One region of the Pantoea sp. BRR-3P genome, then DNA from elsewhere that is predicted to be linked to it. Evidence: riboswitches for the same ligand, from Rfam matches in the RefSeq annotation. Region 1 holds a riboswitch; each other region holds the start of a gene.

Region 1 (7,242 bases):
ACGACTGGCGTTTCGATGACGATGCAGGTACCCAACCCACCGCCAGCTTCGTGCTGAACAAGCCAGAATTCAAAGGCACCAGCATTTTGCTGGCGCGTGAGAATTTCGGTTGCGGATCGTCGCGTGAGCATGCGCCCTGGGCGCTGACCGACTTCGGTTTCCATGTGGTGATTGCGCCAAGTTTCGCCGACATCTTCTATGGCAACAGTTTCAACAACCAGCTGCTGCCGGTGAAGCTGAGCGATGAAGAAGTGGATGAGATGTTCAAACTGGTCGCCGCACAGCCGGGCATCACTTTTACGGTAGATCTGGAAGCGCAAACGGTAACCGCAGGCGATAAAACCTACAGCTTCGAAATCGACAGCTTCCGCCGTCACTGCATGATCAACGGCCTTGATAGCATTGGCCTGACGCTGCAGCACGAAGCGTCGATCTCCAGCTACGAAACCAATCAGCCCGCGTTCTTACGCTAAGGTAATAAGGGCGACTGATGTCGCCCTTCTCTTTGCTAACTCTCCACCACATCTCGCACGCGCGACGCTAATGCCAGCGCCAGCACCGCTAACCCCAACGCCAGCCAGTAAACCGACTCGTGACCAAAGCGCTCGCTCATGGTGCCCTGGATGATGCCCGCGATAATCATGCCGGTGGAAATCGACGTGGTAAACAAGGTGGTTGCCGCACCCGCGCGCCCCGGCATTAAATCCTGGAACCACAGCATGCCAATCCCGGCGATGATGCCGATAAATGCCGCGTTGAATAGCTGCAGCACCATTAGCGCAGTGCGCGTCTGGAACATCACCAAACCGAGATAAAATACAATCGCTGCCACCAGTGCCAGCAACATCAGCATCCGTTTGCCGATACGACGCGCGTAATGCCCGGCCACCAGCATGATCGGAATTTCCAGCCCGGCGGCGGTGCCCATCAGTAACCCTGCTAGCTTCTCCGGCAGGCCAAGCGTGGTACTGATATACAGCGGCATATCAATGATATACATGGTGTTGCATGTCCACATAGTCACCGAAGCGATAAACAGCAGCCGCACCTGACTCTCTTTCCACGGGCTCAGCTGCGTTAACGCTTCTTCGGGTGAAGCCACCACGCGTGGCACCGACGGCAAGGTGCGCCAGATCAGTAGCATGCTCAGCAGAAAAATCCCCGCCGCGACGCAAAACAGCGTCACAAAGCCGTAATTAAGCGCCAGTGCAAACGACAAGGGCGGGCCGATCACCCACGCCAGCGACAGCTGCGCGCGCATCACCGAGCTGAACATCACCACTTCACGCGCTGACTGATCGGCATATTCACGCGCGAGCGCAAATACCTGCGGAATGGAAACGCTGGCAAGTGCAGATAAAAACACGCCCAGCGTGACAAGGGTTAAATAGTGGCGATTGAAGGCAAATAGCAGCGCATTAAGCGTCGCCATCAGACAGCAGAATAGAATCAGGTTGCGACGATCGCCCCGATTATCAGAGCGCTTGGCCATGAGCAGGCTGATGGCAATCCCCGCTATCGCATTGATGGTAAAGAACAAGCCAACCCAAAACGGGCTCACCTGCACTTCACGCGTCAGAAACAGACTTAACGTCGGTGCCTGCAGCGCACCGGCGACGCCGGTCATAAATGACACCGCCATAAACGAGAGATAGACCGGATTGATGCGACGTTGACGCGTTAACAGCGATTTCATGCCGAAATCCCTTTGCGGAAAAAACAGGTAGAAAAATGAGGGTAGAAGATCCTACAGCAAAACGAAAAAAGCCAGCAGATAAAGCGCTGCTGGCGGTGAAAATGCACCCTACTCAGAAAGAGGTTCCACGTCGGCGGAACCGCTGGCAGAGCGCCATTCATTGCTGAATGCCTCCCGCTCTTCCATTGCCGGGCAGTATGCCTCTAATATGAGGCAGGAAAAACTGAGCGATTCTGAGAAGGAGTTCCCCTTTTATGTCCTCTTCACGTCTGCAACAGCAATTTATCCGCTTATGGCAAAGCTGTCAGGGGCAGGATCAGGAAACTACGTTAAGCGATCTGGCCGATCTGCTGCATTGCTCACGCCGCCATATGCGTAATCTGCTTAACGCCATGCAGCATGAAGGCTGGCTGATTTGGCAGGCGGAAGCGGGGCGTGGCAAGCGTTCAACGCTGAGTTTCTGTTACACCGGTTTAGCGCTGCAGCAGCAGCGTGCTGAAGATCTGCTGGAGCAGGATCGCATTGAGCAGCTGGTGCAGTTGGTCGGCGACAAAAATCAGGTGCGCCAGATGATCGCGGCACATTTAGGCCGCAGCTTCCGCCAGGGCAAGCATATCCTGCGCGTGCTCTATTATCGCCCGTTGCCCAATCTGCTGCCCGGTTCACCGCTACGCCGCTCAGAAACTCACCTGGCACGGCAAATCTTCAATGGCCTGATGCGCATAAATGAGGAAAAGGGGGAAATCGAACCCGATATCGCGCACCATTGGCAGCAAACCTCACCCCTGCACTGGCGCTTTTTCCTGCGCCCGGCGATTCGCTTTCATCATGGTCGCGAACTGGAAATGGAGGATATCATTACCTCGCTGGAGCGCGTGCGCAGCCAGCCGCTGTTTTCCCATATCGAAAAGCTGCATTCGCCCGCCCCCTGGACGCTGGATATCTATTTGAGCCAGCCGGATGACTGGTTGCCCTGGCTGCTGGCGAGCGTTAGCGCAATGATTCTGCCGCGCGAATGGCCGACGCTACGTCATTTTGCCCGTCAGCCGATTGGTACCGGGCCGTACAGCGTGGTGCGTAACCAGCAAACGCAGCTAAAAATCGCCGCCTTCGATGATTACTTTGGCTATCGTGCCTTGATTGATGATGTGTCGATTTGGGTACTGCCCGAGATCAGCGATGAGCTAGTGTACGCTGGCGTAAAACTGCAGGGCGAAACCGCTGATGAGAAATCAGAAGAGAGTCGTCTGGAAGAAGGCTGTTATTTCCTCCTTTTCGATCAGCGTTCTGAGCGGGGACAAAATGCCCATTTTCGCCGCTGGGTGAGCTATCTGTTCAATCCTATCGCCCTGCTTAACCATGCGGGTGTAGGTTATCAGCGCTACTGGTTTCCGGCGTATGGCCTGTTGCCGCGCTGGCATCATCGCCGCGACCTCACGCCTGCCGACAAGCCGGAAGGACTCACACAATTAACCCTCAGCTGGTACAGCCATCACGTTGAGCATGAGGGTATCGCTAACGCGCTGCGTCCGCTGCTGGCGCTGCAAGGCGTCGAGTTGATTACGCGTGAGGTGAGTTATGAAGCGTGGTTTGAGGGCGCGGGCGAGAGTGATATCTGGCTCGGCAGCGTCAACTTTACCCTGCCGCTCGAGTATGCGCTGTTCGCTCAGCTGTATGAACTGCCGCTGATGCATCACTGCATTCCGATTGACTGGCAAGCCGACGCAGCGCGCTGGCGTCAGAAAGATTTAGCGCTGGCAGAATGGAGCAAGCAGTTAATTGATAGCGATTACTTGCATCCGCTGTTTCACCACTGGCTGCTGCTGGAAGGTCAACGCAGCATGCGCGGCGTGCGGCTGAATACCCTCGGCTGGTTTGACTTTAAATCCGCCTGGTTTGCGCCTCCTGAGCTGTGACCACCGCGCCGGCGCGGTTTTGTAGGGTGCGCATTCATGCGCACCGGGAAGCGTGGCACCAGACTTCCAACCGGTGAACCTTTCGCGCTGTCATTTAAATGTCTAGAATGTGCCGTTCTCAACGGGGTGCCTTAATTTGGCTGAGATAGACCCGTCGAACCTGATCCGGCTAATACCGGCGTAGGGATTTGAGATGCCTCACTCCTCAGATCCTTTGCGACTCAACCTTATCTTCTCCTCAAGGAGCGCAAAGTGTTAAACAAAGTTCTGCCTGTGATGCTGTTGGTTGCTGCACCGGCTTTGGCTGCCAAACCGGTTCTGACCGTTTACACCTACGATTCATTCTCTGCCGATTGGGGCCCCGGTCCGGCGGTAAAAAAAGCCTTTGAAGCGCAGTGTGGTTGCGAGCTGAATTACGTGGCACTGGAAGATGGCGTATCGCTGCTTAATCGCGTGCGTATGGAAGGCAAAAACAGCAAAGCCGATGTGGTGCTGGGCCTTGATAACAATCTGCTGCAGGCGGCAGAGAAAACCGGCCTGTTTGCCAAAAGCAGCGTCGATACCCAGGCTTTGCAGCTGCCGGATGGCTGGCACAACGAGACTTTCATCCCATTCGATTATGGCTACTTCGCCTTCGTCTACGATAAAAACAAGCTGAAGAACCCGCCGAAAAGCCTAAAAGAACTGGTCGAAAGCCCGGAGAAATGGCGCGTGATTTATGAAGATCCGCGCACCAGCACGCCTGGCCTTGGTCTGCTGCTGTGGATGCAGAAGGTCTATGGCGATAATGCGCCAGATGCCTGGCAGAAGCTGGCGCAAAAAACCGTCACCGTCACCAAAGGCTGGAGCGAAGCTTACGGTCTGTTCCTGAAAGGCGAAGGCGATCTGGTGTTGAGCTACACCACCTCTCCGGCCTACCACATCATCGAAGAGAAGAAAGAGAACTACGCCGCGGCCGAATTTAGCGAAGGCCACTATTTGCAGGTGGAGGTTGCCGCGCAGCTCGCCAGCAGCAAGCAGCCAAAGCTGGCGCAGCAGTTCATGCAGTTTATGGTTTCTCCAGCCTTCCAGCAGACCATTCCCAGCGGTAACTGGATGTACCCGGTGATCAAAAGCGATTTGCCAGCGGGTTATCACGCGTTGCAGGTGCCAAATAAAGCCCTGCAATTCACGCCAGCGGAAGTAGCCGATCATCGCGCCGCGTGGATTAGCGCCTGGCAACGCGCAGTTAGCCGCTAATGCCCGGTTGGTTAATTCCAGGCAGCATCACCGCGCTGTTGCTGTGCGCGGTGGCGCTGTTGGCCTTTGGTGCGCTGGTGATGGTCGCACCGGCTACTGACTGGCGCGCGTTGCTTGATGACAGCTATCTGCATCATGTGCTGGCGTTTTCCTTTGAACAGGCGCTACTTTCGGCGCTGCTGTCGGTACTGCCTGCTATCCTGCTGGCACGCGCGCTCTATCGCCGCCGTTTTCCTGGCCGCACTCTGCTGCTGCGCCTATGCGCCATGACACTAGTGCTGCCGGTGCTGGTGGCGGTATTCGGCCTGCTGAGCGTGTATGGCCGCAGCGGCTGGCTGGCGCAATGGTGCGCGGCCATCGGCTTTGACTACCACTTTTCGCCGTACGGCCTGCAGGGCATTTTGCTGGCGCACGTCTTCTTTAATTTGCCGCTGGCAACGCGTCTGCTGCTGCAGGCGCTGGAGAACATTCCCGGCGAGCAGCGGCAATTGGCCGCGCAGCTCGGCCTGCGCGGCTGGAATCTGTTTCGTCTGCTGGAGTGGCCGTGGCTGCGCCGCCAGATTCTGCCGACTGCGGCGCTAATCTTTATGCTGTGCTTTGCCAGCTTTGCCACCGTGCTGGCGCTGGGCGGCGGGCCGCAGGCTACCACGCTGGAACTGGCGATCTATCAGGCGCTGAATTTTGATTACGATCCGGCGCGCGCGGCGCTGCTGGCGCTGTTACAGCTCGGCTGCTGTTTACTGCTGGTACTGCTTAGCCAGCGCTTTAGCAAAGCCATTCCTACCGGCAGCCAGAACATTCGCGGCTGGCGCGATCCGCAGGACTCATGGCCTGCGCGCGTTGGCGACACGCTGCTCATCATGTCAGCATTACTCCTGTTGCTGCCACCACTGGCTGCGGTCGTGGTGGATGGCCTGCGCGGCGGCGTGGCCGGTGCGCTGCAACAATCCGCGCTATGGCAAGCCACATTGACTTCACTGCGCATCGCTCTCGGTGCCGGCGTGCTGTGTGTGGTGCTGACCATGATGCTACTGTGGAGCAGCCGCGAACTGCGTCAGCGCCAGCGCATGTTTTCCGCTCAGGCCATGGAACTCAGCGGCATGCTGATTCTGGCGATGCCGGGCATTGTGCTGGCGAGCGGTTTTTTCCTGCTGTTTAATGCCACCGTTGGCCTGCCGCAGCGCGCCGATGGTTTGGTGATTTTCACTAACGCGCTGATCGCCATTCCCTACGCGATGAAAGTGCTGGAGAACCCGATGCGCGATATCAGCGCCCGTTACGGCCAGCTCTGCGCTTCACTTGGCATCTCAGGTTTTAACCGCCTGCGGCTGATTGAGCTGCGCGCGCTGAAACGTCCAATTGCGCAGGCGCTGGCATTTGCCTGCGTGCTGTCGATCGGCGATTTCGGCGTGGTTGCGCTGTTTGGCAGCGCCGATTTCCGCACGCTGCCCTTCTACCTGTTCCAGCAGATCGGTGCCTATCGTGGCGCGGACGGTGCCGTCACCGCACTGCTGCTACTACTACTCTGCTTGCTCCTCTTTACGCTGATGGAAAAATTACCGGGCCGCCATGCTGACACTGAATAACCTCACTTACCTTTATCAGCATCTGCCGATGCGCTTCACTTTCGCGGCACAGGCCGGTGAACGCCTGGCGATCCTTGGCCCGAGCGGCGCAGGGAAAAGCACCTTGCTGAGTTTGCTTGGCGGCTTTTTAGCGGTAAACCAGGGTTCGCTGGTGATGAACGGCGTTGATCATACTCAGAGCGTGCCGTCGGCGCGGCCTGTTTCAATGCTATTCCAGGAGAACAACCTCTTTCCGCACCTGACGGTGCAGCAAAACATGGCGCTGGGTTTACATCCTGGCTTGAAACTCACGCGCGCGCAGCAGCAGCAAGTCACTGACATTGCCGAACAAACCGGCTTGCAGGAGATGCTGACGCGCTTGCCGGGCCAACTTTCGGGTGGCCAGCGCCAGCGCGTGGCGCTGGCGCGTTGCCTGCTACGCAATCAGCCTATTTTGCTACTGGATGAGCCGTTTTCGGCGCTCGATCCGGCGCTGCGCGGCGAAATGTTACAGCTGGTGCGTTCGGTGTGCGAAACGCGCAATATCACGCTGCTCATGGTGTCGCACAGCCTGGAAGATGCCCAGCAGATTGCGCCGCGCAGTTTGGTGATTGTCGATGGGCGCATCTACTGGGATGGCAGCACGGAGAGTTTGATGCGAGGCGAAAGTGAGGCAGCCGCCATCCTTGGCGTGCAAGCGCGTTAAGCGAAGAAGACTTTCCACAGCAGCTGGCGGAAGATCGGCATCATCGGATGGAACTGGATCGCGATAAACGCGCCCACCCCAATCGCCGCCGCTAAAGGTGCCAGCCAGCGCAGACGTGCA
Region 2 (7,242 bases), on a different replicon from region 1:
AACGTGCCATTAAAGGCGGTGGCGACGCAGGCCACATCAATTTGCTGCTCGATCAGCAGTTCGCTCAGGCTTTTTGCTTCGGTGCTGATAGCGCGCCCGTTAAGCTGAATAATCATAAGATTGCTCTCCAGATAGGCGCTGCATCAGCTGTTCAGCCAGCATCGGTGCCAGCAGAAAACCGTGGCGATACATGCCGTTGAGATAGAAGGTGTGATTTTGATAGTGAATTTCCGGCAGATTGGCCGGATAGGCCGGACGCAGCCCGCTGCCGCTCTCAATTACCCGTGCCTCCGCCAGCGCCGGATGAATGGCGTAAGCGGCACTGAGTAACTCCATCATGGCGCGGGCACTGATTGGGCTGGCGTCATCGCTCTCAATCATGGTAGCGCCGAGCATAAAATGCCCGCCGCGACGCGGCACCAGATAGCAGGGAAAACGCGGATGTAGCAGGCGAATCGGACGGGAGAACTGCACCTCATCGCTGTGCAGAATCAGCATCTCGCCGCGCACGGCGCGCAGGCGCGGCAATTCGGGCGCGGCATGAATGCCACGGCAATCGATAATCTGACCGCTCGGCGCATGCGAGTTGAAGGCTACGCCGCGCGCAATCAGCTTCTCACGCATTTCCTGCAGCGCCAGGCGCGGGTCGAGGTGCGCTTCCTGAGCGAAAAACAGACCGCGCGCAAAGCGCCCTTCCAGCGCCGGTTCAATCGCACCAGGTTCAACCCATTGATGCTGCTCGGTCATGCGGGCAAAGCGGTTAAGTTCCTGGCTGTCGCGCGGCGGCGCCACCACCAGCGTTCCCTGATGTGCAACGCTGCTGACGCGCTGTTGCCACCACGCGGCGGCGTGCTGTCCAAGGGTTATCACCTCACGCGGCGCGCTTTCGGCTTCACACCAGGGCGCCAGCATGCCGCCGGCATACCACGATGCCGGGCGCCGCGATGCATCGTCGATCACCTCAACGTCTTCGCCGCGCTCCGCCAATAATGTTGCCACGCACAAGCCGGCCACGCCGCAGCCTAGCACGCTCCAGCGGCTCACAGCGCAGGTTCCATGATGTTCAAAAAGGGAAAATTCACATCGGCCTCTCAGTGTTTACTGAGACCCGCAGATACAGGTGAAGGGAAATGGCGCCACGATCGAGCTTGCCTTAGCGCCAGACAGCCAAGCTAACAGACTGTCAGTCTTCCTACGCCAGTATCAACTGGGTCAGGTTCAAAGGGTCGCTAAGCCGCGCAGTGCGCTATTAGCCTCTCAGTCTCTGTGGCGAGACTCCCCCGACGCGTCTATTTGTATTGCAGGCGATGGTCGCCGTCAAGCGCGGAATAACTGTATAAAGGGTGTGGTTAAATTGTTTTCTCCATACTCAAACCCGTCATAATTCGAGCTGGTAGATTAAAAATGTTACGTATGATATACAAACACATTATTTTATGCGCAAGAACAAATTACAGGTGATGTCGAAATAACCATGAACACTATTAAAATTGCATTTATTAAAGCCGGATGGCACAAAGAAATTGTCCATAATGCCCTGGTAGGTTTCGAAAAAGAATTAGCCGATCAATCTATTGCCGCGGAATTAAAAGTGCTGGAAGTGCCTGGCGCATTTGAAATGCCGCTGTTGGCTAAGCGTCTGGCTGAAACCGGCAAATACGATGCGATTGTCTGCGCGGCGCTGGTGGTGGATGGCGGTATCTATCGCCATGATTTCGTTGCAGCAGCGGTGGTTGATGGCCTGATGAATGTGCAGCTCACCACTAACGTACCGGTGTTTTCCGTTTCATTGACGCCGCATAACTTCCAACCGGTAGACGTCATCGAAAACTTCTACACCGAGCATTTCATCAAGAAAGGCAAAGAAGCCGCACGTGCTGTGCTGGCTATTCATAATCTGTCGATTGATTGAAACGTTAAAAAGGGAACACCTTATCAGGCATTCCCTTTTTATTTATTCTGACTTTCTATTGTTCATATTCAGAATAGTGCCAACCTTGCCAGCTTCACTATTTGGCACTCATCAAACGATCGTCCTTCATATGTCTGCGCGGTTCTGAAGGGTTAATATCACACTCTTTTGGCAACAACAGCGTAAAGATCCCCGCAATCACCAGCGAACCCGCCAGCCAGCAGATTGCCACGTTTTGGCTATAGAGCAGCGTCATGATGCCAACTAAGTACGGCCCACAGAATCCCCCCAGATTGCCAAGCCCATTAATCACGCCGCGTGCGCTACCCGCCACTTCCGGCGCAGCGATACGTCCGGGAATAGACCAGAACGGACTGGTCGCTGCTTTCAGGAAGAAGCCGCATACCACCAGCGCGATATAGGCGGCAACCACGTTCTCATGCAGCACCACCGAAGCCAGCAAGGCAGCAGCGAAGCAGAACAGCGAGACCATTACCCACAAACGTCGCTTACCGGTGCGATCGCTCAGCCAGGAAATCGCATAGATACCGAGCACTGTCGCCACAAACGGAATGGCGGCCAGCAGGCCGACGCCCGCCATGTTAGTGCCGGTGAGATTTTTCAGGATACTCGGCAGCCACAGCGTGTAACCGTAATCGCCAGTTTGGTAGAAGAAGTTAAGCGCCACGAGCTTCATCAAACCTGAATTACGGAACACCGCTTTTAACGGGGCTTTACTAAGCGGTGCTTTTTGGCGATGTTGCGCCTTTTCACGCGCCAGTTCGCGCAGCAAATACGCCTTTTCACGTGCGGGTAACCAGCGCGCCTCTTCGGGACGATCGGCGATTACCAGCCACCACACCAGCAGCACAGCGGCAGAAAGCAGACCTTCAATAATGAACAACCAGCGCCAGTCCAGCACGTTAATGATGTAGCCGGATATCGGTGCGGTAAACATGCCGCCCAACGGCGCAAACATCATTACAAAAGCATTAGCGCGTCCCAGTTCCTTTTCTGGAAACCAATTGCTGACCATGGTTAACACCACCGGTAACATGCCACCTTCCGAGATACCCAGCACGAAACGCAGCGCCAGCAGCTGATAATGGTTGGTAACAAAGCCGGTGGCGATAGACACCACCATCCATGCTGCCAGCGACCACGCAATAAAGCGTTTACCGCTGCCATTTACGGCGATACGTCCACCTGGCACTTGCAGGAACAGGTAGCCGATAAAGAAGATGCCACTTACCACACCCGCCATTTGGCTGGTGATTGCCAGGTCTTGATCCATGCCGCCAGGCAGCGCAAAGCTGATGTTGACGCGATCCATGAATGAGACGATGCAGGTAATGAGAATGGGGGCGATAACGCGATACCAACGCGTTCCGGGGATTTTTTCTTGCATGCTGCCCTCTCCATGTTAAGCCAGGTTGCTTAGGTTCAAGGCTTTCTATTAAAGAGAGTATGGGAATAATTATTGCGATCTTAATCACTGCAATTAATGTTAAGAAATTGTGTTACTTACGCTGTGATCGTGCGAGCAAATCGGCGTGACTATAAAAGCATCGTATTGGTATATATAGAAATAATGCGTGCTCGCCCTTATAGAACCATTAATTTTTTCTCTATTTTTTTAGCCGCGCAACGCAGAAACCCAAGACAGGTCTGGTGGTTAATTATACGGGCCCCGGGCAATATTTCACATTGATGGAGCCTGAACGTTATTCACATAGGAAGGGAGAACAATATGGAGAAAGCACTTAAGCCACTAATTGTGACTGCCATTTTCGTTAGCGGCTTGGTAGCTTATTTCATTCCTTATATAAAAATGGAGTTCTCTGGAAGTGCACATTACACCGAGCAAAATAAAAGAGAGTATAACTTTTATACGCCGGCCATTCTAAAAACGATGCCGCGCATTACATCTGAATACGATTTTGATTTTGCCAATATCACTGGGCCAGCATCACAGGTATATGCGATAAGGTTTTATCACACAAATGATCCCAGCGAAATCAATAAATACCTGCAAAAAAACGGTTTTATTCAGCAGAAAGAGTGTCATATTCAAGCCGTATGTTGGCAGAGAGGAAACGCATCTGAAACAGTGACTATTAGTACATTAGATAAGCCTATTGCTTTGTTAGTGTCTGTCATCTATAAATTTTGATATGAGCAACCTGGAGGCGTTTATTACGTCTAAGATTAATATCTTAGAAATAATACTGAATCTGACCGGGTAGGTGCGCATGAATGCGCACCCTACAAAACAGTAGGGTCGCCATTCATGGCGACCCTATGATGTTAATGATTATCGTGGGCAAAGGTGATGAATTTCCGCCGCGCATCACGTACCGCAACACCATGAATCAACAGACCCAGCACCGCCAGAATCGCGCCCACCCAACCGGTTGACTGCCAGCCTAAACCTGCTGAAATTGTGACGCCACCTAGCCACGCACCTAACGCATTGGCCAGATTAAATGCCGAGTGGTTCATCGCTGCCGCCATGGTTTGTGCATCTCCCGCCACATCCATCAAACGAATTTGCAGCACAGCCGCCAGCGCGACCATGGTGCCAACCAGCATCACGTTGATTGCACCCGCCAGGGCATAATGTGCAGCAAACACAAAGGCGCTAAGCACCAGAAACGACCACACCAGCAAAATACGAATCGTCTTTTCAATACCGCGATCGGCCAGACGACCACCCGCAATATTGCCGATAATCATGCCTAAACCAAATAGCGCCAACACGGCAGGAATCCAGCTCACCGGCATCTGTGCCAGTTCGGTCATAGTGGGTTTGACGTAGCTAAACACCGAGAACAATCCGCCGCTGCCTACTGCACCAATCGCCAGTGTGAGCAGCACCTGCTTGCGCGTTAGCGCTGACAACTCACGCAGCGGGCTGGCATTTTTATCACCCGCTACGTTGGGTACCCACAGCCACACCAAAAGCAACGTGACCAGCGCCAGACCACCCACAATGGCAAAGGCATCGCGCCAGCCAAACCATTGACCGATGGCAGTGACCGCCGGAACGCCCAGCAAATTAGCAATGGTCAAACCAAATAGCACCATCGATACCGCTTGCGCACGCTTTCTGCGCTCGACCAAACCGGCCGCTACCAGCGCGGCCACGCCAAAGAAAGTGCCATGCGGAAAACCGGCAAGAAAACGCGCCAACAGCATCGAGTAGTAGCCAGGTGCCACCGCGCTCAGCAAATTTCCGGCGGCAAACAGGCCCATTAACGTCATCAGAAAATTACGACGTGAGGCTCGCGCACCCAAAACGGCCAGCAGCGGCGCACCAATTACCACGCCGAGAGCGTAAATACTGATCAGATGCCCGGCAGAAGGGATCGACACGTTGAGGCCTTTGGCTGCATCGGGCAGCAGGCCCATAATCACGAATTCGCCGGTACCAATGGCAAAGCCACCGGTTCCCAGCGCGAACAGCGCTTTCAGCACGCTTTTGCGCGGCAGCGATGCCTCGCTCAGCAGCTGAGTAAGTTGAGGTTGTACTGATGACATGAGTTTTCCGAACCACAGGTGAAGAACTCAGCCAAGATCGTGGGTGCATTGAACAGCAACCATCGTCGTAACTGAGTTAAGTAAGCGGCATATGATAGCGCAATTATGTGTTAATGGCTGGGGTAACGCTGCCTTATTGGTCGCCATGAATGGCGACGCTACGACTTAGGGTGCGCATTTATGCGCACCGGGTAACATTATCCATGACGTTGTCGGGCCAACAGCGCAGCGCCCATCATGCCGCCATGATGCGCGAACGCTCCCGGCACCACTAAACGCTGGCGCGTACTGCGCAACACATAACCCTGCACCGCCTGATCTAACGCCTCGATTAACGGCACCACAGAAGCCAGCCCGCCGCCCACCACCACGCGTGATGCGCCGGTAATGTTAATGGTGTACGCCAGCGGCTCGCCAACCAGCTGTAACCACGCCTGCAGGGTTTGCTGCGCCTGCCTGTCCTGCTGCTGCCAGCGCTTGATAATATCAATGCTGCTCGCTGTGCTGCTATGCAATGTCTGATGCAGATTTTCCAGGCCGCGCGCGCCTCCGTAACTGTCGAGACAGCCTTTTTGTCCGCACGGGCAGCTCAGGCGCGGCAGGCGCACCATTTCACCATCAAGCTCCACTTCAGTGAGTGTGATCGGCCCATGCCCCCATTCCCCGGTCAAACCATTTTGGCCAGTGATGATACGACCATCCGCAACTAATCCACCGCCAACACCTGAACCGAGGATGGCACCAAACACCACCTTGTGTGCTTGCCCGGCTCCCGTTAGCGCCTCCGCCAGCGTGAAGCAATCGGCGTCGTTGTGCACAATCACCCGTCGCTGCAAGATCGCTGATAATTCGTTGGCCAATCTGCGCTGATGAAAAGCAGGAATATTGCTGGCAAACATCTCCCCGGTGTCCGGCGCCACAATGCCGGCGGTGGAAATCGCCACCGGACTATCAGCAGTAAAATGCGCCTGATGTTGGGCAATCATGTGGCTGACCAGCGCGGTGAACGCCGTCCAACTGGTCGCCGGGATATTCTGCTGATCGAGAATCGTTAATGCATTTTGCGCATCCATCACGCCTAACTTGATAAATGAACCGCCCAAATCGAGGCAAATAACTGCAGGTTTACTCATAAACGTTTATCCATCACATCACGCAAGCCGTCGCCAAGGACATTGAAGCCCAGCACGGTAATCAAAATCGCCAATCCAGGGAAGAGTGACACATAGATATTTAGGCCAAGGAAGTTGCGCCCGTCGCTCATCATCGTGCCCCACTCCGGCATGGGCGGCTGCACGCCTAAGCCAAGAAAAGAGAGGCTGGCGGCAGAGAGCACTACCGCGCCGGCTGTTAGGGTTGATTGCACGATCAGCGGCCCAATCGAATTGCGCAGAATATAGTGAGTGATGATGCGCGGATAGCGCACGCCGAGCATATGTGCCGCTTCGATATACTCCATATTTTTCAATCCCAGCGTTAAATTGCGGCTCAGGCGCGCATAGACCGGTATGGAGAAAAGCGAGATAGCGATCAACATATTAGTAAGGCCTTCCCCCAGCACGCTAACAATCAGAATCGCCAGAACAATTCCCGGGAAAGCAAAGATAATGTCCATCACCCACATGATCAGGGCATCAATTTTACGCCCGGCTAAGCCAGAAATGATGCCCAGTGGAATGCCGATCGCCATTGATATCGCCACGCTCAGGCAAACCTCAAACAGCGTTATGCGCGCACCAAAAATCACCCGCGAGAAAATATCCCGGCCATAATCGTCGGTGCCAAACCAA
Region 3 (7,242 bases), 2.1 Mb from region 1:
TTTAGCGCCTATCTGATATTATTGAACAGACACCGCCGCAATCTGGCGAGATGAAAAAACAAGGAGTAGGGATGACTTCACAATCCCAGCAACATCATTCACCTGAAGCGCTGCGGGCCCTGGTCAGCGGCGTGCTGAGTGACTTTGAACATCCGACGCTGCAACACAACCTCACCACGCTGAAAGCTTTGCGCCACGTGGCGCTGCTGGATGACAAGCTGCATATCGAGCTGGTGATGCCGTTTGCGTGGGCCAGCGCCTTTGAAGTTTTGAAAGCGCAAACCAGTGCAGAATTGCTGCGCTTAACGGATGCCAGCGCCATCGACTGGCGGCTGCGCCACGATATTGCCACGCTGAAGCGCGTGAAAAACCATCCAGGTGCGACCAGTGTGAAAAATATCATCGCGGTGAGTTCTGGCAAAGGTGGCGTAGGCAAATCCAGTACCGCCGTGAATATGGCGCTGGCGTTGATTGCGGAAGGTGCGCGCGTGGGGATTCTTGATGCGGATATTTACGGCCCGTCAATTCCCAACATGCTCGGCACCGAAAATCAGCGTCCCACTTCACCGGATGGCACGCACATGGCGCCGATTATGGCGCACGGCCTGGCAACCAACTCCATCGGCTATCTGGTAACCGACGATAACGCCATGGTGTGGCGCGGCCCGATGGCCAGCAAAGCCCTGATGCAGCTGCTGAACGAAACCATGTGGCCGGATCTCGACTATTTGATTCTCGATATGCCGCCAGGCACCGGCGATATTCAGCTTACGCTGGCGCAGAACGTGCCGGTGACCGGCGCGTTAGTGGTGACGACGCCGCAGGACATCGCGTTAATCGATGCACGCAAAGGCATGGTGATGTTTGAGAAAGTGAGCGTACCGGTACTGGGCGTGGTCGAGAACATGAGCATGCACATCTGTAGCCAATGTGGCCACCACGAACCGATTTTCGGCAGCGGCGGCGCGCAGAAGCTGGTGGAGGATTACCACACCCGCCTGCTGGCACAGCTGCCGCTGCACATTACGCTGCGTGAAGATCTGGATGATGGTGAACCAAGCGTGGTGCGCCGTCCTGACAGTGATTTTACCGCGCTGTACCGCCAGCTGGCAGGACGCGTCGCGGCGCAGCTCTATTGGCAGGGTGAAATCATCCCGGGCGATATTGCTTTCCGCGCGGTTTAACGCCGTCCACTTTCGCTGGCGCGAGCCGCCAGCGGAAAATGCATCAGCACATATTTTCCCTGCTCACTTTCGCCAACCGCTTCACGCCGCCAGCCGTGTTTCAGATAAAAATCCATCGCCGCCTGATTCTTTTGCAAGCATTTCAATGCGCCGGTGGAGGTGAAACGTTCTTGAACCTTTTCCAGCAGCGCGCTGCCAACGCCTTGCCCTTGCGCATCCGGATCGACATACAGGCTATGCAGGAAGTTGTCGTTATCCAGCACCGCCGCAAACCCCACGCGATGCCCGTCCAGTTCGGCCACCAATACGGTTTCACCCAAAATCACCGCATCAAAATCTTCTAATTGCCAATCATCGCCAGCCAGCCACGTCCAGTTATGGCGACGCGCGGCCAGATACAGCGTGCGCAGAAAAGGGCGATCGGCTTCGTCAAAAAAACGTATATGCACTCAACAACTCCATTCTCGTGATTTGCAGGTGCGCATAAATGCGCACCCTACGAAATCCTCACGGGTCAAATGTAGGGGCGCCATTCATGGCGACCAGTTAATGATTAAGCCATCAGTCAAAAGTAGCAGTTTCACGCCGAAAAGATAAAGCCTGTCAGAACAACGGCTTTTTTGTGTAGAATGCCCGCGCGAGCCGCATGAAATCTGGCGTCGGCGCTTTGATAGCTTTTGGTTATCTGATTGATAACGTCTGCATATTAGAAGTTGGCCCGAAAATTCTGTAACTTGCATCACATCTTTTAACGGAGGTCACCATGTCCATCATTAATACCAAGATCAAACCATTTAAAAACGCAGCGTTCAAAAACGGCGAATTCATCGAAGTCACCGAGAAAGACGTTGAAGGTAAATGGAGTGTTTTCTTCTTCTACCCGGCTGACTTCACCTTCGTATGCCCAACCGAACTGGGTGACGTTGCAGACCATCATGAAGAGTTCCAGAAACTGGGCGTAGATATCTACTCTGTTTCTACCGACACGCACTTTACCCACAAAGCCTGGCACGGTTCTTCTGACACCATCGCAAAAATCAAATACGCGATGATCGGTGACCCAACTGGCGCGCTGACCCGTAACTTCGAAATCATGCGTGAAGACGAAGGCCTGGCAGACCGTGGTACCTTCATCGTTGACCCGGAAGGCATCATTCAGGCGATCGAAATCACTGCAGAAGGCATTGGCCGTGATGCATCAGACCTGATCCGCAAAGTGAAAGCAGCACAGTACGTGGCTTCTCACCCAGGCGAAGTTTGCCCGGCAAAATGGAAAGAAGGCGAAGCAACGCTGGCTCCATCACTGGACCTGGTTGGCAAAATCTAAGCCAACATCACGCCATTCGATCTTTCTCTATCGGGTGCTACGGCACCCGATTTTCATGACAGGAACTCACTATGCTCGACACCAATTTAAAAACCCAACTCAAGGCTTACCTTGAGAAACTAACGAAACCGGTTGAGTTGATTGCCACATTGGATGATGGCGCTAAATCGGCAGAGATCCGTACTCTGCTGGTCGATATCGCGAGCTTGTCAGATAAAGTCAGCTTCCGTGAAGAGAACGATCGTCCGGTGCGTAAACCCTCTTTCCTGATTACTAACCCAGGCAGCCAGAGCGGTCCGCGCTTTGCCGGTTCGCCAATGGGCCATGAATTCACTTCACTGGTTTTAGCCCTGCTGCAAACCGGTGGACACCCTTCGAAAGAAGCGCAGAGCCTGCTGGATCAAGTGGTAGCGCTGGAAGGTGATTTCCATTTCGAAACCTATTATTCACTGTCGTGCCACAACTGTCCTGACGTGGTACAGGCGCTGAACCTGATGGCGGTACTGAATCCGCGCATCAGCCATACCGCGATTGATGGCGGTATGTTCCAGAACGAAATCACCGAACGCAACGTGATGGGCGTGCCAGCGGTATTTCTGAATGGCAAAGAGTTCGGTCAGGGCCGTCTGAGCCTGGCGGAAATCGTCGGTAAAGTGGACACCAACGCCGATAAACGCGCGGCGGAAGAGCTGAACAAACGTGATGCCTATGAAGTGTTGATCGTCGGCAGCGGCCCGGCGGGCGCGGCAGCGGCCATCTACTCGGCACGTAAAGGTATTCGTACTGGCCTGATGGGCGAACGCTTTGGTGGCCAGGTGCTGGACACCGTCGACATTGAAAACTACATCTCCGTGCCGAAAACCGAAGGCGCCAAGCTGGCCGGTTCATTGCGCGCTCACGTTGATGATTACGATGTGGATGTGATTGATACCCAGAGCGCCATTAAGCTGATTCCTGCGGCGAAAGAGGGCGGTCTGCACGCGATTGAAACCGCATCCGGCGCGGTACTGAAATCTCGCAGCATCATCATTGCCACCGGGGCGCGCTGGCGCAACATGGGCGTGCCGGGCGAAGAGCAGTATCGCACCAAGGGCGTCACCTATTGCCCGCACTGCGACGGTCCGCTGTTTAAAGGTAAACGCACGGCGGTGATCGGCGGCGGTAACTCAGGCGTTGAAGCGGCGATCGATCTGGCCGGTATTGTTGAGCACGTTACGCTGCTGGAATTTGCCAGCGAAATGCGCGCCGATAAAGTGCTGCAAGACAAACTGCGCAGCCTGAAAAACGTCGACGTGATCCTGAATGCGCAGACCACGGAAGTGAAAGGTGACGGTAGTAAGGTTACCAGCCTGACCTACATCGATCGTAATAACCAAACCAGCCACGAAATCGCGCTGAGCGGCATCTTCGTGCAAATTGGCCTGCTGCCAAACACCACTTGGCTAGAAGGTGCGGTTGAGCGCACTAAAATGGGCGAAATCATTATTGATGCCAAGTGCGAAACCAGCCTGAAAGGCGTATTCGCCGCCGGCGACTGCACCACGGTGCCATATAAGCAGATCATCATCGCCAGCGGTGAAGGTGCGAAAGCCTCACTCAGCGCCTTTGATTATCTGATTCGTACTAAACCGGCTGAATAATTTTTGCGATAGCCACGCAATAGCCCTGCAACCTGTGTTGCGGGGCTTTTTTTTATCTTTATACGTCCTTAGCCTAACCAGCGTTTTGCTTCGGCATCGCTGATATCGCGGTAATAGACTTTATGCAGTCGTTCACCGCAGCTTTTGCATTGTGCTTCTACATGAGTAGAGAAATAGTGGCGACCCGCTGGCGAAATTGCACCTTTACGGGATATTTGGACGTTGCGCCATCGATGTGCATGCGGAATAAAGCTGAAGAATTTTAATTTCATTATCGCTACCGGATTGGGGTGGGCGGTGTCTGTCTTTAAATCCGGGATGCCATTAGGCCGATTTTCACGCGAGATGGGCTTGATATTTATCAAGCGTTATTCAGACAGGTCTCGATTTTAAGGTGGTGCGGCGTGGAACGTCCTCGTTCGCCCACGATGAATGAACGAGGCATCCACTGATTTACAAGCTCCGATGCTGCCATTATCCTGTCTGCGGCATGAAGCAATACATTCATGCTATGACTCGGGGTGCCCCTGTAACACAGGGCTGAGATACACCCGCTGACCTGATCTGGATAATGCCAGCGTAGGGAAGTCAGATGCCTGACCGCATTCGCCTTCTTGATCGCCGGTTGGGAGCTTTATGACACAGCCTAACCTTCTCTCCACTGCGCAACTCGCGCAATCCTTGCTCCTCCTGCGACAGCAAGCGCCACTGGTGCACTGTATGACCAACGACGTGGTGCAAACCTTTACCGCAAATGTATTGCTGGCGCTGCACGCTTCTCCGGCGATGGTGATTGATGCTGAAGAGGCCGCGCAGTTTGCCGGGTTTGCCGATGCGTTATTGATAAACGTCGGCACGCTAACGCGCGATCGTCGAGACGCGATGTTAGCGGCGGTGCAGGCCGCGCAAAAAGCCGGCACGCCGTGGACGCTGGATCCGGTTGCGGTCGGCGCATTAACGCTGCGCACCGAATTCTGCCAGCAGCTGCTTAGTCTGCATCCGGCGGCGATTCGTGGTAACGCCTCAGAAATTCTCGCCCTGGCTAATCAGGCAACGGGCGGTCGTGGCGTGGATAGTCTGCATCAGGCCGATGCCGCGCTGAGCGCTGCGCAACAGCTGGCGCGTGACTATGACACTGTCGTCGCCGTAACCGGCGAAGTGGATTACGTTACCGATGGCACTCAAACGTTGGCGATCCCCGGCGGGAGTCCGCTGATGACGCGGGTGGTCGGCACCGGTTGCGCGTTGTCGGCGGTGGTGGCGGCTTTCACCAGCTTACCGGGCGAGCGTCTGCTGCATGTGGCCGCTGCCTGTCGTGTGATGTCGCTAGCCGGTGAAATCACGGCGCGTCAAGTCGAGGGGCCGGGCAGTTTTGCGTCGGCTTTTCTTGATGCGCTCTGGACGCTGGAGATGACAGTATGAAACGCATCAACGCATTAACCATCGCCGGTACCGATCCAAGTGGCGGCGCCGGTATCCAGGCCGATTTGAAAGCCTTCTCCGCGCTGGGCGCGTATGGCACCAGCGTCATCACTGCGCTGGTGGCGCAGAATACCTGCGGCGTGCAGTCGGTTTATCGTATCGAACCCGATTTTGTTGCCGCGCAGCTCGATTCGGTGCTGGACGATGTGCGCATTGATAGCGCAAAGATCGGCATGTTGGCAGAAACGGCGATCGTTGAAGTGGTGGCCGAGCGGCTGAAACGCGCCAGCCTGCCGTTTGTGGTGCTGGATACGGTAATGATTGCCAAAAGTGGCGATGCGCTGCTGTCGCCGGATGCGGTAGCCAGCGTACGCGAACTGCTGCTGCCGCAGGTCTCGCTGATCACGCCGAACCTGCCGGAAGCCGCAGCACTGTTGGGGCGCGCTATGGCGCAGGATGAAAAAACCATGCTGCAGCAGGGCGATGCGCTGCTGGATCTTGGCTGTGAGGCGGTGCTGATGAAAGGGGGACATCTTAGTGATGCCGAGAGCCCGGATTGGCTGATCACCCGCGCGGGACGCCAGCGTTTTACCGCGCCGCGCGTCAATACCCAACACACGCACGGCACCGGTTGTTCACTCTCAGCGGCGCTGGCCGCACTGCGGCCACGGCATAATGATTGGGCGGCGACGGTGGCTGAAGCCAAAGCCTGGCTGCAGCAGGCGCTGCTGCATGCCGATTCGCTGGAAGTGGGCAAAGGCATTGGGCCAGTGCACCATTTCCATCAGTGGTGGTAGGGCGTAACGCCAGATTGCCGCTTTTTCACTGCGAATCCGTCTGAAAAATGGAGTCAGCAATTTGCCAGCCTGCGGCATTCCGGTCCAGGCTGTTGGGGGGAAATCGACAGGTGTCGGTTCCAATCCAGCCATTTATCAGGAGCGAACATGACGGACATCGTACAGTTATTGGGCAAAGAGGCGGATAGCCTTCTTCAACATCGCTGCATGACCATTCCAGCGGACAGCCTCTATTTACCCGGCGCGGATTATGTTGATCGTGTGATGATCGACAACAATCGTTCTCCTACCGTATTACGCAACATGCAAACCCTGTACAACACCGGACGTCTGGCGGGCACCGGCTATTTATCCATTCTACCGGTCGATCAGGGCGTGGAGCACTCGGCGGGCGCATCGTTTGCTGCCAATCCTGCCTATTTCGATCCGAAAAACATCGTTGAACTGGCGATTGAAGCCAGTTGCAACTGCGTGGCGTCCACATACGGCGTTTTGGCTTCGGTTTCGCGTCGCTACGCGCACCGTATCCCGTTTATGGTGAAGCTGAACCATAACGAAACCCTGAGCTATCCAACGCAATACGACCAAACGCTGTATGCCAGCGTGGAGCAGGCGTTTAATTTAGGTGCGGTAGCCGTTGGCGCCACCATCTATTTTGGCTCTGAGCAATCACGTCGGCAGATTGAAGAGATCTCTGCGGCGTTTGAACGCGCACACGAGCTGGGAATGGTGACGGTGCTGTGGGCCTATCTGCGTAATGATGCATTTAAGAAGGAGGGGGTAGATTATCACGCCAGCGCCGATCTGACCGGCCAGGCCAACCATCTGGCGGCCACCATCGGTGCGGATATCGTTAAGCAGAAGATGGCTGA

Evidence for each region. A riboswitch is a leader RNA that binds a small molecule or an ion and turns the genes downstream of it on or off. The one in region 1 is predicted to bind thiamine pyrophosphate.
Region 2: another riboswitch for thiamine pyrophosphate. It lies ahead of AAGR08_RS20200 (FAD-dependent oxidoreductase); the one in region 1 lies ahead of thiB (thiamine ABC transporter substrate binding subunit).
Region 3: another riboswitch for thiamine pyrophosphate. It lies ahead of thiM (hydroxyethylthiazole kinase); the one in region 1 lies ahead of thiB (thiamine ABC transporter substrate binding subunit).

What each region holds. Positions count from the first base shown of each region.
Region 1 is NZ_CP155066.1:3,324,148-3,331,389, forward strand. It holds gene leuD (3-isopropylmalate dehydratase small subunit) at 1-473, shown strand, start outside; gene AAGR08_RS15485 (MFS transporter) at 509-1,696, opposite strand; gene sgrR (HTH-type transcriptional regulator SgrR) at 1,951-3,612, shown strand; TPP riboswitch at 3,725-3,817, shown strand; gene thiB (thiamine ABC transporter substrate binding subunit) at 3,865-4,851, shown strand; gene thiP (thiamine/thiamine pyrophosphate ABC transporter permease ThiP) at 4,851-6,437, shown strand; gene thiQ (thiamine ABC transporter ATP-binding protein ThiQ) at 6,421-7,122, shown strand; gene AAGR08_RS15510 (DedA family protein) at 7,119-7,242, opposite strand, start outside.
Region 2 is NZ_CP155067.1:118,511-125,752, reverse strand. It holds gene thiS (sulfur carrier protein ThiS) at 1-116, opposite strand, end outside; gene AAGR08_RS20200 (FAD-dependent oxidoreductase) at 100-1,044, opposite strand; TPP riboswitch at 1,173-1,292, opposite strand; gene AAGR08_RS20195 (6,7-dimethyl-8-ribityllumazine synthase) at 1,475-1,912, shown strand; gene AAGR08_RS20190 (MFS transporter) at 2,010-3,320, opposite strand; gene AAGR08_RS20185 (hypothetical protein) at 3,663-4,085, shown strand; gene AAGR08_RS20180 (MFS transporter) at 4,220-5,452, opposite strand; gene AAGR08_RS20175 (ROK family protein) at 5,650-6,585, opposite strand; gene AAGR08_RS20170 (ABC transporter permease) at 6,582-7,242, opposite strand, start outside.
Region 3 is NZ_CP155066.1:1,251,805-1,259,046, forward strand. It holds gene apbC (iron-sulfur cluster carrier protein ApbC) at 72-1,184, shown strand; gene AAGR08_RS05730 (GNAT family N-acetyltransferase) at 1,181-1,633, opposite strand; gene ahpC (alkyl hydroperoxide reductase subunit C) at 1,948-2,511, shown strand; gene ahpF (alkyl hydroperoxide reductase subunit F) at 2,583-4,151, shown strand; gene AAGR08_RS05745 (hypothetical protein) at 4,220-4,423, opposite strand; TPP riboswitch at 4,659-4,754, shown strand; gene thiM (hydroxyethylthiazole kinase) at 4,788-5,573, shown strand; gene thiD (bifunctional hydroxymethylpyrimidine kinase/phosphomethylpyrimidine kinase) at 5,570-6,370, shown strand; gene fbaB (class I fructose-bisphosphate aldolase) at 6,518-7,242, shown strand, end outside.